DNA from 4 places in the Providencia sp. PROV_01 genome. Region 2 is predicted to be linked to each of the others. Evidence: predicted binding sites of a transcription regulator. Region 2 holds the regulator's gene; each other region holds the start of a gene.
What was found. The regulator CRP, encoded in region 2, controls carbon source genes, mostly activating them, when cyclic AMP is high. The targets are predictions, from matches to a motif close to ATGTGANNNNNNTCACAT.
Positions count from the first base shown of each region.

Region 1: cdd (cytidine deaminase) is a predicted target of CRP. The motif match lies at 3,901-3,918, and genes of this name have one in related genera.
Region 3: deoC (deoxyribose-phosphate aldolase) is a predicted target of CRP. The motif match lies at 3,863-3,880, and genes of this name have one in related genera.
Region 4: msrB (peptide-methionine (R)-S-oxide reductase MsrB) is a predicted target of CRP. The motif match lies at 3,193-3,210, and genes of this name have one in related genera.

Region 1 is NZ_JBRFKD010000002.1:3,527,582-3,533,227, reverse strand. It holds gene ACU696_RS17195 (serine protease) at 1-1,292, shown strand, start outside; gene ACU696_RS17190 (hypothetical protein) at 1,448-2,116, shown strand; gene ACU696_RS17185 (hypothetical protein) at 2,103-2,750, shown strand; gene cdd (cytidine deaminase) at 2,908-3,795, opposite strand; gene ACU696_RS17175 (CidB/LrgB family autolysis modulator) at 4,000-4,695, opposite strand; gene ACU696_RS17170 (CidA/LrgA family protein) at 4,695-5,162, opposite strand; gene metG (methionine--tRNA ligase) at 5,306-5,646, opposite strand, start outside.
Region 2 is NZ_JBRFKD010000002.1:697,261-702,906, forward strand. It holds gene ACU696_RS03960 (hypothetical protein) at 1-1,280, opposite strand, end outside; gene ACU696_RS03965 (hypothetical protein) at 1,448-2,425, opposite strand; gene crp (cAMP-activated global transcriptional regulator CRP) at 2,565-3,197, opposite strand; gene ACU696_RS03975 (OsmC family protein) at 3,554-3,955, shown strand; gene ACU696_RS03980 (phosphoribulokinase) at 4,046-4,915, opposite strand; gene ACU696_RS03985 (YheU family protein) at 5,093-5,311, opposite strand; gene ACU696_RS03990 (hydrolase) at 5,308-5,646, opposite strand, start outside.
Region 3 is NZ_JBRFKD010000002.1:879,271-884,916, reverse strand. It holds gene ACU696_RS04670 (DUF2750 domain-containing protein) at 1-390, shown strand, start outside; gene ACU696_RS04665 (aldose 1-epimerase family protein) at 426-1,442, opposite strand; gene fucP (L-fucose:H+ symporter permease) at 1,507-2,814, opposite strand; gene rbsK (ribokinase) at 2,923-3,852, opposite strand; gene deoC (deoxyribose-phosphate aldolase) at 4,021-4,689, shown strand; gene deoR (DNA-binding transcriptional repressor DeoR) at 4,745-5,524, shown strand; gene rnz (ribonuclease Z) at 5,567-5,646, opposite strand, start outside.
Region 4 is NZ_JBRFKD010000002.1:2,539,106-2,544,751, forward strand. It holds gene ACU696_RS12400 (MipA/OmpV family protein) at 1-714, shown strand, start outside; gene ACU696_RS12405 (D-hexose-6-phosphate mutarotase) at 816-1,697, opposite strand; gene gapA (glyceraldehyde-3-phosphate dehydrogenase) at 1,990-2,985, opposite strand; gene msrB (peptide-methionine (R)-S-oxide reductase MsrB) at 3,341-3,754, shown strand; gene ACU696_RS12420 (YeaC family protein) at 3,869-4,174, shown strand; gene pncA (bifunctional nicotinamidase/pyrazinamidase) at 4,293-4,919, opposite strand; gene ansA (asparaginase) at 4,942-5,646, opposite strand, start outside.

The DNA.
Region 1 (5,646 bases), 2.8 Mb from region 2:
AGTTGATGTATGAATATTTGGAAAGTAAAGGAGACCGATATGCTAAATTAGCTAATAGTGTGGTTAAAGGTGATTCTCTTTCAGGTGCTTTTGCGCTTAATTATTTAGATGAAGCTATTTTAGAGCATATTGGAGTGCAAGATGAGTTTATAATTGAGCGTATTCGCTATGATATGGCAATAGCTTATGTTCAAACCCTAAAAAATAGATTTGAAGATGGAAAGGATGTAATCTATGGTGATATAAATCACATAGAGGCTAAATTATTTCATAGTAGTGTATTTTCTTATTATAATCTTCCTTCTGATGCATGGACTTTAGAACCTGTATTTTTTGTGTTACCTAGAGAACAAAGAGAGAGTTATTGGCAGAGAGCTTTAAATTCTGTAGGTGATATAGAAAGTGAAATATTATTAAGTATAAATACTAAAGATATAATGTTTAGAGCATTATATGAAGCTCCAGCGCATATGCAGCCTAAAATACATAGTTGGACTAAACGAGTTCTGGATATTGATAATGTAGTAGATGGCGTGGTGGTTACAGCCAAGAAATCTTATCAAAATATTATATCTCATATAGAAGAAGATAATATGGATAGAATAAATACAATTATTTATAATACAGGAAACCCTTTAATTGATAGAGGAACAGAGCGTTTTTCATTTTGGGATTATCCTTCACAACATTTAGAATCATTTCAAGTACAAACAGATTGGCGTGGCCAAACGGAATTTACACATAAAAATCTATTGTCTGAATATTATTTAGAAAGACCTGACTATATATTACCAGAAACAGGCTTATTTGATTCACCATCAGTTAATTATCAACCAGATGTTGCTCATTATGATCGTATGATTGATGATTTAAGGGGAAATATGCCATCAATAAACAACAAGTCAACACCTCCAATTAAGTATCCACACAATATGGTAGATAAATCGATATTGGAAAGCACTTATCCAAAATCCGAACCGAATAGACAATTAGCACCTCGTACAACAAACCTACTTGATAGGTTTAAGGATAATGAAACACCAACAAATTATTATCTAGAACGCCCGAGTGTTGTTCTTCCGGGAACGCCAGGATTTAAAGACTTCCCTACAGATACCATAAGAAATAACCATCATTTTGAAAATATGATTGGCCAGTTAAGAGACAATATGTCATCAATGAACAATTCAATGGACTCATTTGAAGATAAATACTCAATACCCTCAATGCCAAGTATACCTGAATTTAGTTATAGTGGTTATTCTTCTGGAGGATCTTTTAGTTTTAATTAATATTTAAAAAGTCTACTTATAATAAAATAAATTATTTTAGTTATTAGTAAACGAATGGTGATTACTGATGTTTCTTTTTATGTGGGCAATGTGTTTTTTACATAATTTATTTTTAAGATTATTGGTTTCTAACTTTATGAATCACAAGGATGTATATGAATTATAAATTAATAGTTGTGCTTTCAGTTTTTCTTCTCGGTGCTTGCCAAAATCCTCAAGGAAATAATGTAAAATATAATAAAAAAAATACAACTAATTTTTGTGAAAAAAAAGGTGTTAAAACGCCACGTCTTTTCTTTATGCTACAGATGTTATACTTTTCTGAATCTAAGGATTTAATATTTGATAGAAAAAAATTAGTTATTTTCAAGGGGGGAAAAGATAATAACCCAATGTTAGAATTTTTAAAGTATCCAAAAGAAGCATTTATTAAAAAATTAAGCCATGAACAGGCAATGGATTTTTATCGTGAGAATTTAAATGAAATGGGAATGTCTTATCATGCTTGGATTTTAGCAGATGTTTTAGATATTATTAATGAGAGAAACCGAGAGGCACTATGGCAACAGTTCGTTTTTGTGATGAATAACAACGATCCTGCGAAGGAAGCTAAATTATTCATGATGCTTTGGTATGCAATGGTAAGAGAAGCTTCCAAACCACCATCAGACAAGCAAATTAAAAGCAAAAGATGGCTGGAGAAAATGAGGCGGATTACTTTAGTTAAAAATATAGAAAAAGAATTAGACTTTATGTTTGAAGAAATGATTAATAATTCAATGAATTTTAATAAGAATAAAAGGAGTTCTAATGATGGTTTCTAAATTTATTATTTCTAAATTAATTTTTATAATTTTATCATGTTTAATTCTCATAAATAAAGGTTACTCTTTTAATGAAAAATATAACCCTCAAAAGATAAATGATTCAAGTGATAAATATTTCAGTATTTTTATTTATCTAGAAAAAGAGTTTTTAAATAATCATATGAAGGCACGGGGTGAGTCATTCACCAGTGAAAAACGGAGTCGGTATCAAAAAGAAGTCAAATTAGCATATGGACGAATTATGAAAAATCGCAAAGAAAGTGATAACATCCCAATTGGTGATATTACACATCAAGAATTTATTAAAATAAAAAAAGAAGCGATGTTAAATTCAGGGATTCCTTATGAAGGTTGGTTGTTTAAAGATGTATTTGAAGTATTATCTATAGGTAAAAAGAATAAAATTATAGGGAAACTATTAAATAGCTTTTCTAATAAATCACTTAATGGTGAATCAGCGTTATTTGCTAGCATTTGGCTAGACATGAAAGAAGAAGCCGCGCAATCTGTATCGATAAAACAGCAACAAAGCCAAGCTTGGCTAGAAAAAATGCGAAAGATCCCTTTAGTTATTACATTAGAAGACACGATAAATGAAACAGAAAAATTGTTTAATGAATTTACTTACTAGGGCATATATTAATCAAAACTAGTGAGTCCTATTATGGATGGCCACTTTGCAGGTAAATAGTTTTGTGAACAAGATTAAAGTTCTAATAACAACTATACGGTTATTGCTATTTATTCAAGCTCCCAGCAATAACCGTTACTTTTAAATCAATATCAAATTAATCCAAATAAGCTAATTCAATATTTTGGCAACCTAGTGCCTGTAATGTATTTTCGGTCACACACCAATGTTTGATAATCGCATCTTGTTTTTCAACAAACTTAGCTTGGTCGATGGCGTGAATATCTTTACCTGCAAGGTTAATCATAATTAAAGCGGCTTGCAGTGGTGGTAAACTTGGGTTGAATGCGGCATTTTCTGCGTAGCGTCCGGTAAACAGTGAGCCATCTTTTAATTGTAACGCAATTCCTGAATGGGATCGGCTATAAGGTGCATGGGATTGGTTTGCAGCCTCAATTGCTGCACTTAATAACCGGTCACGGCTTTGGTTTTTATAGCCATGGTCAACAGGGTCGAGTAGTAAAGTAGTAATATTGAGGTCAGACGGCCCAAATGAGTCGGGTAAATAGTGGTGTAGTACTGCGGGTGTGCGGCCCGGTAAATTCACCATAATTTTACCGCCTTCACGCAATTCATTCATAAATTGGCGGCAGTGCCCACAAGGTGTGTAATTCACGGTAATTGAGGTAATCTGCGTTTCACCTTTCATCCAAGAGTGTGTCACTGCACACTGTTCTGCATGGATCACTTGCCCCATTGAAACATGGCTAAATTCCATATTGGCGCCGAAATATAAATTACCACTTGCGCCGCAAGCGATTGCACCAACGTGAAAATGGGAGATTGGAGTAATTGCATAAGCCGCAGCGAAAGGCAACAACGCAAAGGCTAATTCAGCGTCGCTTACACCTGCTTCAGCTTTAATCTGTTTGACTTGTTCCGCTGTTAACATACCTCGGAAATCAGAATTATCAATGATTGGTCTAAGTACCGACTGTAACTTTTCTGGAAGTTCGGCCCAAGCGGCCTTAAATCGTGAATGCATGTGTTACCTCCCTAATTAATTATTTTTATTCTATTCAATAATGCGCTCAACAATATGTGACTTAAGTCACCATTTTAAATGAAACATATGAAACAAATTCTTTAATTGAGAGATATATCTCATGTTTTCTCCGTGTGTTAGTGAGTAAGAGGCTAATAAATTCCTCTTACTCATTTGCTTGGATATTGGCTTAGTGAATTAAGCTTAGCTAAAAAGATGTAAAATAACAGGAAAGATAAACGGGGCTATAAGTGAGGTGATAACCCCACAGGTCATCAATGCAAGGGAACTGTAAGCACCTTCAATGTAATTCACTTCGGCACAGCGGGCAGTGCCTAGGGCGTGGGAAGCGGTTCCCATCGCGAGTCCCCTTGATGCGTGGGTTCGTACACGCAGCACATCAAATAAGCTATGGCCAAACATGGCGCCTAAGATCCCAACAAATAACACGCAGGCGGCACTAATCGCAGGGATCCCACCAACCGAATCAGCAACAGCCATCGCGATAGGGGTAGTAACCGATTTAGGCAAAATAGAACCCGCGATATCAGGGGTTGCCCCCAACCATAACGCGATGGCGGCACCGCTAAACATGGCCACTAAACTACCTGCAAAACAAATGCTTAATAAAGATTTCCACTGGGCTCGAATTTGGTGCATTTGTTCGTAAAGTGGAAAAGCGAGCGCGACGACTGCAGGCTGTAGTAAATCATTGAGTATTTTGCTACCTGCAAAATAGTGCTCATAAGAGGTATTCGTGATCACTAGTAGTGCAATCAATACCGCAATAGTAATTAATAGTGGGTTTAAAATCGGTAACTTAAATGTGGTCGACAGCTTACGAGCCAAATAAAACACCACAATGGTCAGCGGCAATGACCACCAAATATGTTCTAACATTATTCATTCCCCTTAGTTTTATCATTATTAATGACCGAAGAAATTGGGTCTTCGGGGGGTAAAGGAACGTCATCAGGTTGAGCCCCAACGACAGGGCGTTCCTTATGAATATAGTTGGAACTGATGGCGACAACGACCATAACGATTAAGGTACTAACCACACAGGAAACGATGATAGGAACCATTTGTTGGCTGAGTAATTCATAGTAATTCATTATGCCAACACCAATAGGAACAAACAGGATGGTCATATTTTTCAACAAAATGCTGCAACCGGGTTGTGCCCACTTCGCGGGGATAATTTGTAACGCAAGCAATATGAATAAAATTAACATGCCGACAATGCTGCCGGGGATGGAGAATGGAAGTAGTGTTGAGATAAGGTTTCCAATAATCAGGCAAAAGTAAAGTATTGCGAAAGCTCGCAAATATTGCCATCCCGTTATCAGTACCTGTTTAAATGACATGAGACTGGTCCTGTAATGTAATATCTATTCATCATACAATTAACTTTATTATTGTGCTACCGATCACAATAAAAAGCCAATAAAAAAGTGGGAAGTATTTAGCTTCCCACTTTTAATGAATAACAGACTAGAGCAAGTATGGGTTATTTAACTTGCATACCGGGTTGTGCACCACTGTCTGGGCTGAGTAAGAAGATATCTTTACCGCCAGGGCCAGCAGCCATTACCATACCTTCAGAAATACCAAAACGCATTTTACGGGGTGCGAGGTTGGCAACCATCACGGTTAAACGGCCTTCTAAAGCTTTAGGGTCTGGGTAAGCGGAGCGAATACCAGAAAATACTTGGCGAGTTTCACCGCCAATATCTAATTGTAATTTCAGTAGCTTGTCTGAGCCTTCAACAAAATCAGCTTGCTTGATTAATGCAATTCGCAGGTCAATTTTCGCAAAGTCATCAAAGGTGATGGTATCTTGAATTGGGT
Region 2 (5,646 bases):
CCAGCAGCCAGACATTGACTGTTATGGGAATGTGAATAATTCACAACTGTTTTTTTCTGCATTAAACTACGATTGTTCTGTGTATTTTTTGCCGTGACGTTCTCTTTACTATCTATTGTTTTTTGTTTAATTTCACTTGGCTGCTTGACGATAGTTTCTTCATTTGTAGATAAATCATCTAGAGGTACGTCAGTAAGAGTTATTGTATTTAGAATGTATTCGTGTGACCTATGATGGAATTTATCAAGCAGAGTGAAATAGTTATTGCTTAACTCCTCTAGCGAGTTTTTTAATTCTCTATTTTCGAGTCTTAGTGTTTTAACTAATGACGAATCTTCCATTTCATTGGTTTCGGGCTTCGCTAAAAAAGTTAATTCGTCATCAAAATCAAAGTTATGGTCCTCATCATGATAAATAGGGGTACCATCTTCATCACAGATAATTAAATTTTTTTTAATTATTGACTCTTCTGGGGTTACGCTGTTTTTTTCTTCCATTAATTTTTTCGATATTTGACTTTTTTTGGGGTTAATGGATTTTTTATTATAGTTATTTAACGTTATATTATGAATTTTGTTTTTAATATCATCTAATTCTTTAATTAATAAATTTTTAATGATTAATTGTAAATTAATTAATGATTTTAAATTTTCATTTTGGTCTTCCACCCCAAATGTATTTTCTATCTCTTTATATGATGACTCTAATATTTCATGTTTTTTTTCAAGATAATAAATCCCTCTTATTTTTGACTCGTTTTTTATCTCTAATTTTAATTTGTATATATCATTTTTTAATTGTTCTTTAGTTTCAATTAATTCTATATTTTTAATATGGTATGTGTAATGGTCTATTAGGTCATTCTGTTCTTTAATTATTTTATTGTTGACTAATTCTTCTACATAGGGCTTGTCTATTTTTAATGCGTTACTTATTTTTCTATTAATTTCATCTTTAGTGTTTTTTACTGTTGGGGATATTTCAAACGACTTTTTAAGTAGTTCATTTTCTAATGATATTATTTTATTTTGATTTAATTCGACTTTTAATCGTGAGTTATTCTCATTTTTTTTGGTTTCTATTTTTTTTAACTCTAAGTAAAACTTTGAATCCATATTTACTTTGTTTTTTTTGTTAAAACTAAATAAATGAATGAAATTATTCAATCTAGTATTACGTATTTTCTTAATTATTGGGAAATAATTTTCCGCTATTTCTAATGCTATGTTTTTTTTAAAGATGGGATTGCTTACATTTCTATTGATGGTGTCTATGTGCATGAGAGATCCTTAATTATCAATTAATGCTATTTTGGGTTGTTTTTAGGTTAGTTAATATAATAAATCGATGTTTATGATTATTTATTTACATGTGTGTGATATTTGTGTTTGGATTTGTTCTAGCCAATGCAAATATTTTAATTGATTGAATAATAAGTCGATTTTACTTATTTTATTATTGGTGACTTGTAAAGTGCTAGTAATTGAGAGTTAGTCTTCATTTGGGCGTCTATTTCAGCGATTATTTTTATATGGTTATTCATTTCTTGGGTCAATTGGTATTCTTTTTCTATTATTTTTAATAAATCAGAACTATTAACTAAAATTTTATTTTTTGCTAAGTTATCTTTGCTAAGGCTGGTTTTCTGTGTGGTAATTTTACTCGATAAATTATAATGTTCTTTTATTCGTTGTGCTCTTAGTAATGATGACTTTGTTTGCGGTATATTTCCCTTGAACTCAAAAGTGGTTTTTGGCAAAGAGGTGATTCTTTGATTAGGCCGATTTTCTTCACAAATTTTGTAATGTATATAAACTAATTTCTTATTAAATTTGCTTTCTGTTTTATATTTTATACCCACGGAAGGTAGTGTGATATGACGAATAGACTCTTGAATGATTTGTTTTTTTAAAGGAAGCATTGAACCATTTTTATTAGTTAGAGGTTTAGGTAATACAAATTTTTTTATAATCTCTTTTTTTTCTTGTAGACTTTTATTGTTAATGCCAGGGATTCTAATATCGCGATATAAAAAATCAGCATATTCAGCATTTTTTTTGGGGAGTTCTTTGTATTGGTCAAGAATAACTCTATTTTCTTTTATTAATGAGTCTGTACTTTGCTCAGAAAGAAAAGTAGATGAATATTTTCCGTATAGCTTAATTTTCAATTGATTGACTTTTTCGTAAAATTCACCAGTGCTTAAACACTTAATATTATTGGTTTCTTCTAAGTCGCTCTCATAGGCGGAATCAATACTCTCAGTGCTACAGGTACGAGTTGGTTTTAGCTGGTTATTCGTATCAAGTGGACTTTTTTTCAGTGAAGAGGTAATCGTAAAAATTTTTTTGATGAAATCATCGGAATTAATGATTTTTTTGAAAATCGTCGGATTACCCGATAAATAGTCTAATGTAATGGTCATAAATATTTCCCTAATTAATAAGATAATAATTATTATTCTATAAGGGGAAGTGATAAAGAGAATATAAAGAAGCGATTTTATTAGAATTTAATATGATAAATAAATAGCCCAGCCAAAGGTGGCCAGGCTGAAAGGTTAATTAACGAGTACCGTAAACAACAATGGTTTTACCATGTGCAGAGATCAGGTTTTGGTCTTCTAACATTTTTAGAATACGGCCGACTGTTTCACGGGAACAACCCACGATTTGGCCTATTTCCTGACGAGTAATTTTGATTTGCATACCGTCTGGGTGTGTCATTGCATCAGGTTGTTTAGCTAAGTTTAATAGCGTTTGAGCAATACGGCCTGTAACGTCTAAGAATGCGAGGTTACCGACTTTCTCAGATGTTGTTTGTAAGCGACTAGCCATTTGCGCAGAAAGGCGCATTAAAATATCAGGGTTTACCTGAATTAATTGACGGAATTTTTTGTAAGAAATTTCAGCAACTTCGCAGGCTATTTTGGCTCTAACCCACGCAGTACGTTCTTGCCCTTCTTCAAATAACCCAAGCTCACCAATGAAATCCCCCTGATTCAGGTAAGAGAGGATCATTTCTTTGCCTTCTTCATCTTTAATTAAAACAGCCACCGAACCTTTAACGATATAGTAAAGGGTTTCTGCTTTCTCACCCTGATGGATAAGAGTGCTCTTGGATGGATATTTATGAATATGGCAGTGTGACAAAAACCATTCAAGAGTAGGGTCTGTTTGTGGCTTGCCGAGAACCATTAGCGTTATCCTCTGTATGTTATTGCAGCCATTCAGAAAAACATACTAGAAAGGCTGGCTTTAAAGTCACTAGCTTAGCATATTAATTTGCCTTATATACCTTTAAATAATCTAACAGCTGATTGCTTCAGCGTTTTTGATTGCTTTGGGTAACGCAAATTGATATCAACACTATAATATGATCAATTAAACCGTTGAGTTTTGATCTTAATCCTATCAACTAAGTATTGTTTGTAGCATATCCAATAAAGAAAGTCTTCCCTGTATCGCTTCAGCCAAATAAAGTTGATATAACATTCATTGTATCTATGGAACAATGTAGCCTTTAAACCGATTTCATTTCAAGGGGAAATATAATGGAAGCAAGAGTTAAGTGGGTTGAAGGACTTTCTTTTCTAGGGGAGTCTGCGTCTGGGCACCAAGTGATGATGGACGGCAATGCAGGTGATAAAGCTCCAAGCCCAATGGAAATGGTGCTAATGGCTGCGGGTGGTTGCAGCGCGATTGATGTCGTTTCGATTCTACAAAAAGGCCGCTATGATATTACGGATTGTGAGGTGAAATTAACCTCACAGCGTCGCGAAGAAGCCCCTCGTTATTTTGTGAAAATCCATTTACATTTTATTGTAACAGGGAATGAATTAACGGAAAAAGCGGTCGAACGAGCCGTTCAACTTTCTGCTGAAAAATATTGTTCAGTCGCATTGATGTTAGAGAAAACCGTTGAAGTCACACACAGCTTTGAAATAAAAAGCTAAAAATAAATTTAATTTTTATTGGTATATTTGAATTAAAAGATGCTTACCTTAATTAATGATAAGCATCTTATTTATTAATCAAAAAATAATTTAATTGTTGTCCTTTTGATTAATTAGTTTTTCGACTATTGGCGCCATAATTAATTCCATGGCTAAACCTAGTTTTCCTCCGGGGACGACAATTGTATTCATTGCAGAAATGAAAGAGCCAGATATCATTGATAGCAAATAGGGGAAATCAATTTGCTCTAGCCCACGAAAGCGGATCACAATAAAGCTTTCATCTTGTGATGGAATGGCTTTAGCCGAAAATGGGTTGGAGGTATCTACCGTCGGAACGCGTTGAAAATTGATGTGAGTGCGAGAAAATTGTGGCGTGATGTAATTAATATAGTCACCCATAGAACGCACGACAGAGTCCATAACGGCTTCGCGGGAGTGCCCTCGCTCTGTCGTATCACGGATTAATTTTTGGATCCATTCTAGGTTGACTATAGGGACAACACCGACAAGTAAATCAACATGTTGTGCGACATTATGTTCCGGTGTGACAACACCGCCATGTAGCCCCTCATAAAACAAAATATCCGTTTTATCTGGCAGCGGTTCCCAAGGGGTAAATGTCCCGGGCTGCAAGCCATAAGGTACCGCTTCATCATAAGTATGTAGATATTTACGGGATTGCCCACAACCCGTTTTTGCATAGTCGACTAAAGTTTGTTCAAGCAAAGCAAAATCATTCGCTTCGGGGCCAAAGTAACTGATGTGCCGGCCTTGTTCTCTGGCTTTTCGGATAGCCATATCCATTTCAGGGCGTGTATAGCGGTGAAAACTATCCCCTTCTAATGTTGCAGGCTGGATATTTAATTGATGAAAGACTTTACGAAATGCTTGGCTAGTTGACGTTGTGCCAGCCCCGCTTGAACCGGTGATAGCAATGATTGGGTGCTTTTTAGACATCGTGGACTCCCTGTGCTGCGCTTATAAGCACTATTTTAATCAATAGTGCATGAAGCGGATTAACGGGTGTTAGGGTTGTGAGCCTTATTTGATGGTTTTACGACATGATTATGTTGGAAAACACGCAACTTTTTTATGACAAAAGATGACGTAAAAATGAACCATGGAATAAAAACATCATACAGAAAAACTTCCTTTAGGCATGAAATTAACCGATTCATGCAATTCAGACCAGACTAGCACAATTTCGCCAGAAACTAACTGCCGTTTCACATCGTTAACCTTATCTTGCAGGCTTTTTTCATGGGAGCCGTAGTCGGTTCCCTCACGCAATACGTAGCTCTCAATCAGGTTTTCCAATGTTTCAGGCTCAAGTTCTTGCCAAGGAATAATCACATTATTTCCTTATCTAAATAAGGGGTTAGCCATTGAGGAATACGGCTTTCTAACCACATTTGCGGTTTTCTCAATGTACCGCTCACAAAGCCGACGTGCCCGCCATGTTCTGTCATTTGGTATTCCACATTGTGGGGTAAAAATGATAAATCAGGAACAACTTCAGGCGCCATAAATGGGTCATCTTTGGCGTGAATAATTAACGTTGGTTTAGTGATATAAGCTAACTTGGGTAATGCACTGCATTTTTGATAATAATCTGTCGCATCATCAAATCCATGAATACGAGCAGTAATCACATCATCAAACTCACGGATCCGCTTAAGCTGCTTCAA
Region 3 (5,646 bases), 180 kb from region 2:
TCCCCAAATGAGAAAGAAATAAATAATGTCCATGCGCTTAGGCCATACCAACAGTATAACTACTTTGTCGGTAAAATTGCTGACTGGGAGCAAGTGTGGAGCCTCGGTGATGGGGAAAACCTCGTTACCGCATGGAATGATGAAAAATGTCTTTTTCTGCCCCTATGGCCTGCCAAAGCGTATGTTGAATTGTGTTTAACGGGTGAATGGGCGAATTTTACGCCAATGCTATTTACCCTTGAACACCTGATGACAGAAATTTTGCCTGATATGCATGAAGCAAATATTAAGGTTGCTTTGATGATGCAACCTGATGGAAAAAAAACATTAGTTTATGATGCGGCGGTGCTTCTCGCCGATTTAGCAGAAGAATGCCAACAATACGAGTAAAAGGCAGCAATGTGCTGCCTTTCTGAGGCAAAAAACTACTTTTCAACACCAGTAGTCACAGTAAATTCACGAGTTTGCCCCGCCTCTAACCAAATCAGTGTTTGGTTATTTTTCGCGGCTAAAAAGCCTTCTGGACGACAAGTTGCAGGGAGTACAAATGCGCCAACTTTTTGGTCACCATTGTACAAAATCCAACGAGTTGCATAATTTAGCTGGTTAGATTTAAAACGCGTTACAAACGTATCTCCTGCGGGTGAAATCATCCTAAACTCAGGCGTTGCGGTATATTGGCTAAGATCATCCATAAAAAACACAATTTCAGGGTCACACATTTGTGGCTGATTAAGCTGATTTAATGAGACTTTGCCAGATTTCAACGCTTCATTAAATGCCAGCCATTTTTCAGTTGGCTGTACATGCCCTGGTATTGATTCACGCAATTTAATCGCTTTTTCAGGAATATTTTGTGTTAGCGTTGCATTCTCCACGTAAGCATAATTCATATGGCACATATATTGGAGAGGCATAGGAACCGATGCTAAATTGGTGACTGACATATGAATATCAAATAATGCACTGCCCGCATTTAATTGCACTGACGGTGTCGCACGATAATGGTGACCAAAACCCATCACATACTCATATTCGCCGACAACTTTCAAACTTTCGCCTGTCAGTTCCAGCCAAGCGCTATCCATTGATGCACAAGGCATTTCCCCATGTAATGGGTGAGAATCTTCTGGAGAAGGGCAACCATTGCTGATTAAACCTGAATGGAATGCAAAGCAACCGTAGGTTTCAACTACTGTTGGAACTGATTTTGGCGCTGAAAACATATTTTCCATTTTCAGATTTTGGCCACAAAATTCCGCATCCCAAATCATTTGCCCTAAAAAAGGTAAAATCGTTAAATACCCTTGCTGATTTTCAATTCGTAACCCTTCCACGCCTGTTTGGTAACGAAATGCCGTGGCAGTAAATTGGTCATTTTTTAAAATAAGCGTCGGGTTTTCCGTAAATAAGCTTTTGTGAAGAGGTATCAATGTATTCATTTTCATACTCACGGTTTAATGAGATAAATGGAATTGGGCAGCTTACACTACCCAATTTGAGGAACTATTTCGTGGCTTGTTTCGCTTTAAAGCGGCGTTCACCCACAAAGTAAATACCGACATACACGAAGCACAGCATGGAAACAAGGAATGAAAGTTGTAATGAGTGCAACATGTCTGCGACATAGCCTTGAACCGCAGGGACAACTGCAGCACCGACAATCGCCATCACAATAACCGCCCCGGCCATTTCAGTATGTTCATTATCAACGGTATCCAAAGTGCCTGCATAAATAGTTGCCCAGCAAGGTCCAAACAGAATACTGACCATCACCGCTGCATAGACCGCTGTAAAACTCGGAATAAATGCAACATAAATTAGGAACAGCGCACCAATCACCGAGTAGATAATTAAGACTTTTTCTGCATTAAAGCGGGTCATTAAAATATTGGCAACAAACTTACCAATAAAGAAACAAGCGAAGCTATACACCATGAAATTCGAGGCATCACGTTCGTTAATATCCCCCATTTCTAATGCGAGACGAATAGTAAATGACCATACTGCCACTTGCATTCCGACATATAAAAACTGGGCAATAATTCCTTTTCTAAAGCGACTATTTTTCGCTAAATATTTTAAGGTTTCTAATGCAGTAGGACGCTTATGATCTTGCGTTTCTGCCACTTTACATTTAGGAAACTTAGTAATAAGGAATAAGATCATTACCACAACCAATACCATAATCATGTAACGATAAGGTTCGAGGGTATTTTCCAACATGGCTAAACGGAATTCATGGATTTGCTCCGCATTCATTCCCGCCATTTGGTTTTGTAAGCTATCCCCTTCGGAAAATACCAGATACTTGCCCAGTAAGATCCCGCCTGCGGCACCAATTGGGTAGAAGGTTTGGCTAATATTTAAACGCAATGTGGCGTATTGTTTAGGACCTATCATTGAACTATAGGTATTCGCGGCGGTTTCGAGAAAGCTTAAACCTATCGCAATGGCGAAAATAGCCGCCAAGAACATGGTATAGGTCGCCATATGAGATGCAGGGAAGAACATACTGCAACCCGCGATATACAGGATCAGCCCCACCATAATGGCATATTTATAACTGGTTTTTTTGATCACTAACGACGCCGGAATGGCGATTAAGAAATAACCACCATAGAATGCGCTTTGTACTAAAGCCGAGGCGAAGTTACTGAGTTCAAAGACACTTTTAAACTGTGTGATTAAAATATCATTTAATGCTGCGGCACATCCCCATAATGGGAACAGGCACGATAGTAGGATAAATTGGAATAGAGGTGTCTTACTCAGGTAGCCATCCGGTAACTGAGTGATGTTCTTAATGTTCATAGTAACCCTTATATTTTTATAATTTATACCCGATGAGTGGCTATGTGGCTCTGATGACCACTTAATTATTCAAAGGGTATATAGCTACGTTGGACTATTATTATTTAGCTATTCATTAGCGGTGTTGATTTGCACAAATTCATTAAATTGTTCAACACTTGGATAAGAAGATTGAGTTCCTTTCCCTGTCACACTGAAAGCCGAAAACAGAACGGCTTTTTTCAGTGCTTCTTCAATATTCCCCGTATGGACATAGTAATGCGAGAAGCAGCCGATAAAGGCATCCCCTGCACCACTGGTGTCAATCGCATTCACTTTAATTGCGGGTATATGTAACTCGCTGTCGCGAGTCATCCATAACGCCCCTTTTTCCCCTAATGTTACGATGACGTTTTTTAACCCTTTATCCAATAAAGACTGCGCAGCACGACGAATGTTATCCATCGTGTCGACTGGCATATTGGTTAAAATTTCAAGTTCCGTTTCATTAGGGACAAAGAAATCACATCGGCAGGCAAAATCGAGATCGAGCGTACGTTGTGCAGGGGCTGGGTTCAGTAACACTGGGATCCCATGTTTATTGCCAAATGAAATCGCGTGATAAACCGTTTCAAGCTGGACTTCTAATTGCAGAACGATCAACTTACATTTTTTCAGATCTTCCGCTGCACGATCGATATCTTCAGGTGATAAAAATTTATTCGCCCCTTTGACGATCAAAATACTGTTTGATGAATTTTGATTAACAAAAATAGGTGCGACGCCACTTGAGGTACAAGGCACTTTTTCCACATAACGAGTGTTAATACCGTAAGACTCCAAGTTACGGATCGTATTATCCGCAAAAATGTCATCCCCCACTTTGGTTAACATGATCACTTTTGAATTCAACTTAGCAGCAGCAACCGCTTGGTTCGCACCTTTACCACCGCAACCAATTTTGAAAGCTGGCGCTTCTAAAGTTTCGCCTTCTTTTGGCATTTGATCGATGTAAGTGATCAAATCAACCATGTTTGAACCAATAACTGCTATATCCATAATGTCCCTCGTGTTAAATAAATCACATAATGATATGATAGTAACATTATCATGTTGCAAAAATATCATTTGTGATTAGGATCTCGAATAACGAATGATCAAGTGTTATATCTACCACATTTCCTCATTCTTTGTTGTCTATCCCACATTTATATAGGAAAGTTGAAAATGCAAGACTTAGCAAAATATATTGATCACACTTTACTTGCTGCTAATGCCACTGTTAGTGATATTAAAACATTATGTGCCGAAGCGGCAGAACACCATTTTGCATCGGTGTGCGTAAACACAGGTTATGTTCCTTTAGCCAGCGAGCTTTTAAAAAACAGCGACGTTAAAGTTTGCTGTGTGGTAGGCTTTCCATTAGGCGCTTGCTTAACGGAAGCGAAAGCGTTTGAAGCAGCAGAAGCCGTGCGTCGTGGTGCTGATGAAGTGGATATGGTTATCAACATTGGCATGCTCAAAAGTGGCGACTTAGACTTTGTTCGCAAAGACATTGAAGCGGTATTTGCTGCCTGTGGTAAAGCAACATTAAAAGTTATTTTAGAAAATTGCCTGTTAACTGATGAAGAAATTACTCAAGTTTGTGAAATTTGCCGCACAATTAAAGTCGGTTTTGTGAAAACTTCAACAGGTTTCAGTACAATGGGCGCAACAGAACACCACGTGGCACTGATGCGTAAAGTGGTTGGCGATGAAGTCGGTGTAAAAGCCTCCGGTGGTGTGCGTGACCGTGAAACCGCAATTAAAATGATTGAAGCGGGTGCAAACCGTGTCGGTGCAAGTGCAAGCGTTGCCATTGTCACAGGCAATAACACCAAACCAAGTGACTATTAAGTGATGGGGCGCGGTCTAACCGCGCCAATTTTGTGTATTGAAAAAGGATTGTAGGGTGATAGAAACTAAACAAAAAGAACGCCTTCGCCGTTTAAGTGAATGTTTAAAACGCTCAGGACGCATTCATCTTAAAGAAGCTGCTAGAATACTCGAAGTTTCAGAGATGACTATTCGTCGAGACCTGAGCGCAGATACAGAAGGCCCAATTCCGATGTCACTGCTTGGTGGCTACATAGTTTCTGTTACCCAACCTGCTAATTTACTGACCCAAGAAGCACAAGCCGACATTTTCACCCCCGATCAAACGGAAGAATTATATATCCCGAACCTTGCCGCTAGCATGGTGACCGAAGATGATGTGATCTTCTTTGATAATGGCATTGAAATGGCCACCTTGATTTCACTCATCCCAGAAGAAATTAATTTCACCGGTATTTGTTACTCACATAACGTTTTCCTCGCCCTTAGCCAGAAAAAAAATGCCACTGCGCTATTATGTGGCGGGGAATATCGCCCTAAAAGTGATTCTTTTTACAACCCATCACTCCCCTCATTACTTGATTCAATCAACCCGAAAAAAGCCTTTATTTCAGCAGCTGGTGTGCATGGGAATTTTGGCGTAACTTGCTATAATCTCGATGATTTACCCATGAAGAAAAAAGCGATGGAAAAATCTATCCGTAAGATTTTACTCGCCCCTTATAACCTGTTTGATGAAGTCGCGACCGCCAATATGGGGGAATTATCACAATTTGATGTGATAGTCACAAATAGGCAACTTTCTGATGAATATGAGACATATTGTCGTAATGGCTTTGTGAAAGTAATTTATTAAAATCATCAATAGATTAAGCGGACAATATCTTGCCCGCTTACATTAGATCTTCACTGTCAAATAGTCTTCTGCGATTTCGCTCGCGGGGAACACAGCTTGGCATTCCGCGAGTAACTTTGGGA
Region 4 (5,646 bases), 1.8 Mb from region 2:
TTGAGTGTGTTATCTGGGGCCGCGTTTGCTGGAACTTGGTCTGTTGGGGGTTCAGTATTAGCGCAATCAACACCTTATAAAGGAATTAAGAGCCGTGATTATGTCACGCCAGTGCCTATTGTTAATTATGACAGTGAGAACTACTATTTTCATACATTAGCAGCTGGTTATTACCTATGGAATGATACGCAAGACCAACTATCATTAGATGCTTTTTATTACCCGCAATTTTTTAAACCTAAAGACAATGATGATAAAGCAATGCGTGAATTAGACCGTCGCCGTGATACGGTGATGACGGGGCTGACTTATCGTCATAACGCTGATTGGGGTACACTGAGAACGAATATTTCTGGTGATATCCTAGGTATCAGTAATGGTATTCGTGGTGAATTCGCCTATCTGTATGGTTTTGAAGGTGATAAGTGGTCAATCACCCCAGGTCTTGGTATTAAATGGGATAGCAAGAACCAAAACCGTTATGAATATGGTATTTCTTCAAAAGAATCACGTAATAGCGGTTTAAAACGTTATAACCCAGGTTCAAGTTGGACACCATACGTTGAAGTGACAGGAAATTATCGCTTTGATGAAAATTGGACGGTATTTGCAATGGGCCGTGTTGACCGCCTACCAAGTGAAGTGAAAGATAGCCCAATGGTGAATAAAGATGTTTCCGCCATTATGTGGACAGGTGTCACTTACACATTCTAAGTTTGTTATCGAAAGTTAAATTATTGAGCCCCTGATATCATTATGTTTATCAGGGGCTCAATTTGATCTATTTAGAAATCTTATACACTTAGACTGGATGATTAATCTTGCGGTTTATTATCGCGACTGACCATCACTAATGAAAGGCGAGCAGGGTGCTGTGCCTCACTTTTCATTGGGACATTAATCCTTGCCGTTTCTACACAAGCCATTTGTTTGTACCCATTATTTGGCATATCGTCCATACTGCATGATAACTCTGCCCAAGGGTTCCAACAGACAACATCACTATTATGGTAATGATGAATTTCTATTGTACGAGCCCATCCATCATCACGTAATAAGCTATATTCATCCGGTTCTGAATAAATACGGTCAGTATGTTTATTAAATTTGAGAGGTTCATTGGCATAAACTTCTTTATCTGCGACTTTGTCGAAATAGTGACCGCCTAACCCATAGACGGTGGCTTTTTGAATATCACTGATATTGAAATAACTATGCAGTGCGGCAGTAGTTTCGAAATCCCCATAACTTTCTAGTTCAAGTTCACATGTTTCACCGAGTTTCATACGGAGGATCAGAGTGAACTCATGTGGCCATAATTTACGGGTATAGTCGGTATCCGTTAACGTGAAGGTTAAAATAACGCCATCTTCATGCTCATTATGTGCGGTGAATTGCCAAGGTAAAATTCGCGCAAAACCATGGCTAGGGCTAGCAACAGGGCCGAACCAAGGCCAACAAATAGGGATGCCACCGCGGATAGCTACACCTTCTTTAAAAGCACTTTCTGAACTTAGCCATAAGCAAGGTTTTTGCCCTGCGGGTTGCCAATCAATAAGTTGAGCACCTTGTAAACTGACGGCCCCACGCACCTTAGGGTGCGAGATGACAATAAGTGGAAGCTCGCCGAGTTGGCGTTGAGTGATGTAAGCAGAGACTTGTTTAATGACTGGTAGTGCAAAAAGTTTGTCGTGCATGGTATTAGGCCTGTGTTAATGGAACAGTGTGAATACTCGTCATCTTTCAAACTGCAGCATTGCTGACTGTGTTCATTCACTTGAATTATTTAGAGTATCTATTCGGTATATTTAAAGGCGCGGTGACGCGGTGAATAGTATTCATTCTAAAATAAGTCATGTTTATAGCGTATCCAATAAGAGATCAACCATAAGCGATATAGCAGAAAATATGAAGTGTTAATTTGTTATTGGATACGATACAAAAGAGCCGCCAATCGGCGGCTCAGTTAGACAAATTTCGTTACAGCTCTTATTTAGAGATGTGAGCGATCAAGTCTAATACTTTGTTAGAGTAACCAGTTTCGTTGTCATACCAAGAAACTAATTTAACAAAGTTGTCGTTCAGTGCGATACCAGCTTTAGCATCAAATACTGAAGTCAGTTTCTCACCGTTGAAGTCAGTTGATACAACGTCATCTTCAGTGTAACCCAGAACGCCTTTCAGCTCGCCTGCTGCTGCTTCTTTGATTGCATCACAGATTTGAGTGTAAGTTGCTGGTTTTTCTAAACGAACAGTTAAGTCAACTACAGAAACGTTAGGAGTAGGTACACGGAAAGACATACCAGTCAGTTTGCCATTCAGTTCTGGAATAACTTTACCTACTGCTTTAGCCGCACCGGTTGATGATGGGATGATGTTTTGAGCAGCACCACGACCACCACGCCAGTCTTTATGTGAAGGGCCATCAACAGTTTTTTGTGTTGCAGTTGTTGCGTGAACAGTTGTCATCAGGCCTTCAACGATACCGAATTTGTCGTTGATAACTTTAGCCAGTGGAGCTAAGCAGTTAGTTGTACAAGATGCGTTAGAAACGATTTCTTGACCTGCGTAAGCTTTGTGGTTAACGCCCATAACGAACATAGGAGTATCATCTTTAGAAGGGCCAGTCAGAACAACTTTCTTAGCACCTGCTTGGATGTGTTTACGTGCAGTTTCATCAGTTAAGAAGATACCTGTAGCTTCAGCAACGACGTCAACACCGACTTCGTTCCATTTCAGGTTTGCAGGATCTTTTTCTGCTGTTACACGGATTTTTTTGCCGTTTACAACTAGGTGACCATCTTTAACTTCAACAGTACCGTTGAAACGACCATGAGTTGAGTCGTATTTCAGCATGTACGCCATGTATTCTGCATCGAGCAGGTCGTTGATAGCAACGATTTCGATGTCAGAACGCTCTTGTGCAGCACGGAAAACGATACGGCCAATACGACCAAAACCATTAATACCTACTTTGATAGTCATAGTATTTCCACCAGCTATTTATTCGTGAATTAAGTTGTAGTTAAAGTTACCAAAACCTTGCCAGCCGTCAAGCGGAATCGTGTCAATTATTGAAAAAAATCAATTCTGATACCACCAATTGCTTATTTGTCAGCCACTTCAGCGGCAAATACAGCCGCACGTATTATCGGGATTGTGCAGCATAATGAAACCATCTATCAGTGATATATGTGATACGGTTCACAAATCAAAACGGAAAGTAAGATGCTTCTTAGTTTAGAATAGTTTTACAGAAAATGTTGTTAATTTTTTGTTGATTGAAATTGATGTATGATAACCATTGAACATTTTAGTTATTTAAATATTTAGGTGTGATATGTCAAAAAAAGATAACCAACCTATTGATATTTCAGAATTAAATGAAATGCAGCGTTACGTTACACAGCAAGCAGGTACCGAGCCGCCATTCAGTGGCCAATTATTGCATAACCGTAAAGATGGTGTGTACGAATGTTTATGCTGTGGTTCACCTTTATTTATGTCTGAGAGCAAATTTGATGCAGGTTGTGGTTGGCCAAGCTTTTATCAACCCGTCAATGAAGAGGCTATCAAATACATTGAGGATTTCTCGCATGGGATGCATCGCATTGAGGTTCGCTGTCAACACTGTAATGCGCATTTAGGGCATGTATTTCCCGATGGTCCGCAGCCCACGGGGCAGCGTTACTGTATTAATTCAGCATCATTAAGCTTTATCGATGATGATAATGGTGAAAAGACCCGTGGATAAAGAGCTGAAGGGTGCTGAAATTTTAATATTAGAATGACAAAAACGATTCAGCTATCAGCTAAAATTAAGAATAATAAAATAACGTGTTAATTGCGTACTTGAAGGAGCCTTACCGTGAGCGTTGAAGTTAATCCAGAGCAACTTGAACAATTATTAGCAGTGATGACACCTGAAATCTATCAGCGCCTAGTAACCGCAGTTGAGCTAGGTAAATGGCCGGATGGGGTGATGTTAACGCCAGAACAAAAAGAGCATAGCTTGCAAATGGTATTATTGTGGCAGTCGCGGCATAACCATGACCCAGAGCATATGACGGTAGGGACTAATGGCGAAATTACGATGAAGAGCAAACAAGAGCTAAAAACGCTGTTTCAAGGTGAAATGTTGGCAACATTAAAACCGCAAAATAATGATGAGTAACAGTTACTCTGTAGATCTGTAGAATAGTTTGGTTATTCAATAGGGTGTTGTACAGTGACAGCGTCACTAAAACAAGTTTTCTCAATTGATATGAGAAAACTTGTCTACAAAGTCTGGGTTAATGCAGGTCAGTTAACGTGATTAACCTCGCGCCTTGCTTTTTCATTTCGTCTAAAGCTTCTTGGCTGTCATTGGCTGCAAGATTAACACCTCTACATCCATCCACTAGAACATCTACGCTATAGCCTAATTTTAGGGCATCTAACACGGTAAATTTGACACAGTAATCCGTCGCAATTCCCATAATAATTAAATGTGAAATGTGTTGTTCTTGTAACCATGCATGCAGGCGGGTTTGGCTAATTTTATCGTTATCGAAAAAGGCACTATAGCTATCAACCTGTGGGTTTTCCCCTTTGGTGAAAGTTGCACTAATCAGTGATTGGTTTAAATCTGAGTGTAATTTAGCGCCGTGCTCACCTTGTACGCAATGAATAGGCCACCAAACTTGTGTAATGCCATTTAGCTCACCGACTTCGCCAATTTGAGTATTTGAATTAGCCGCAAAACTAAGATGTGTCGCGGGATGCCAATCTTGGCTTGCAATGATGTCTATCTGTTTTTGTTGGCAAATAGCCATCGCCTTATTAGCAACATCAATAACATGTTCACTTTCATTTACTGCTAATGTGCCACCGGTGCAAAAATCGTTTTGTAAATCGACTAACAGTAATGCTGCTTTCATTGTGTCCTCAGTATGTTATCTGTTATTCATCAGCATAGCTCAACTCGCCGCGTAAATTATTCTGCATTAACTCTCGGATTAAAGCGGGGGTATAATTTTGGCTTAGTAAGTAGTGCAATTTACTTAAGGCGGCTTCAAAAGTCATGTCGTATCCACTTATCACACCAGCTTCTGCAAGAGCGTGTCCTGTGGCATAGCCTTCCATATTAACACGGCCAGAAATACATTGTGTCAGGTTAACCACAATAATGCCTCGGTTCGTTGCCTCGCGAAGTATACGTAGTAATTCAGGCTGTTGAGGGGCATTACCGACACCGTAAGAGCGCAATATAAGCGCTTTGACAGGTTGTTGGAGAATATTGCGAACAATCTCAACCGAGAGTCCCGGATAAAGTGTAACAACACCGATAGGTTGAGGTGTAATTCGGTGGCTTTTAAATTCACCTATGCCAATAGGTGCAGGGCACGTATTGAATGTACGAATATTGATACCCGCCTCCATTAAGGGGGAGCAGTTAGGTGAGCTGAAAGCATCAAAGCCGTCAGCATGAGCCTTAACGGTGCGGTTACCGCGATATAATTTGTTATTAAAAAACAGCCCGACCTCATTAACAGGGTAATTGGCCGCTAAATATAAGGCATTTAATAGATTTGTTTGCCCATCAGAACGTAATGCTTCTAATGGTATTTGTGACCCTGTCACGATCACTGGCTTTTTCAAGTTTTC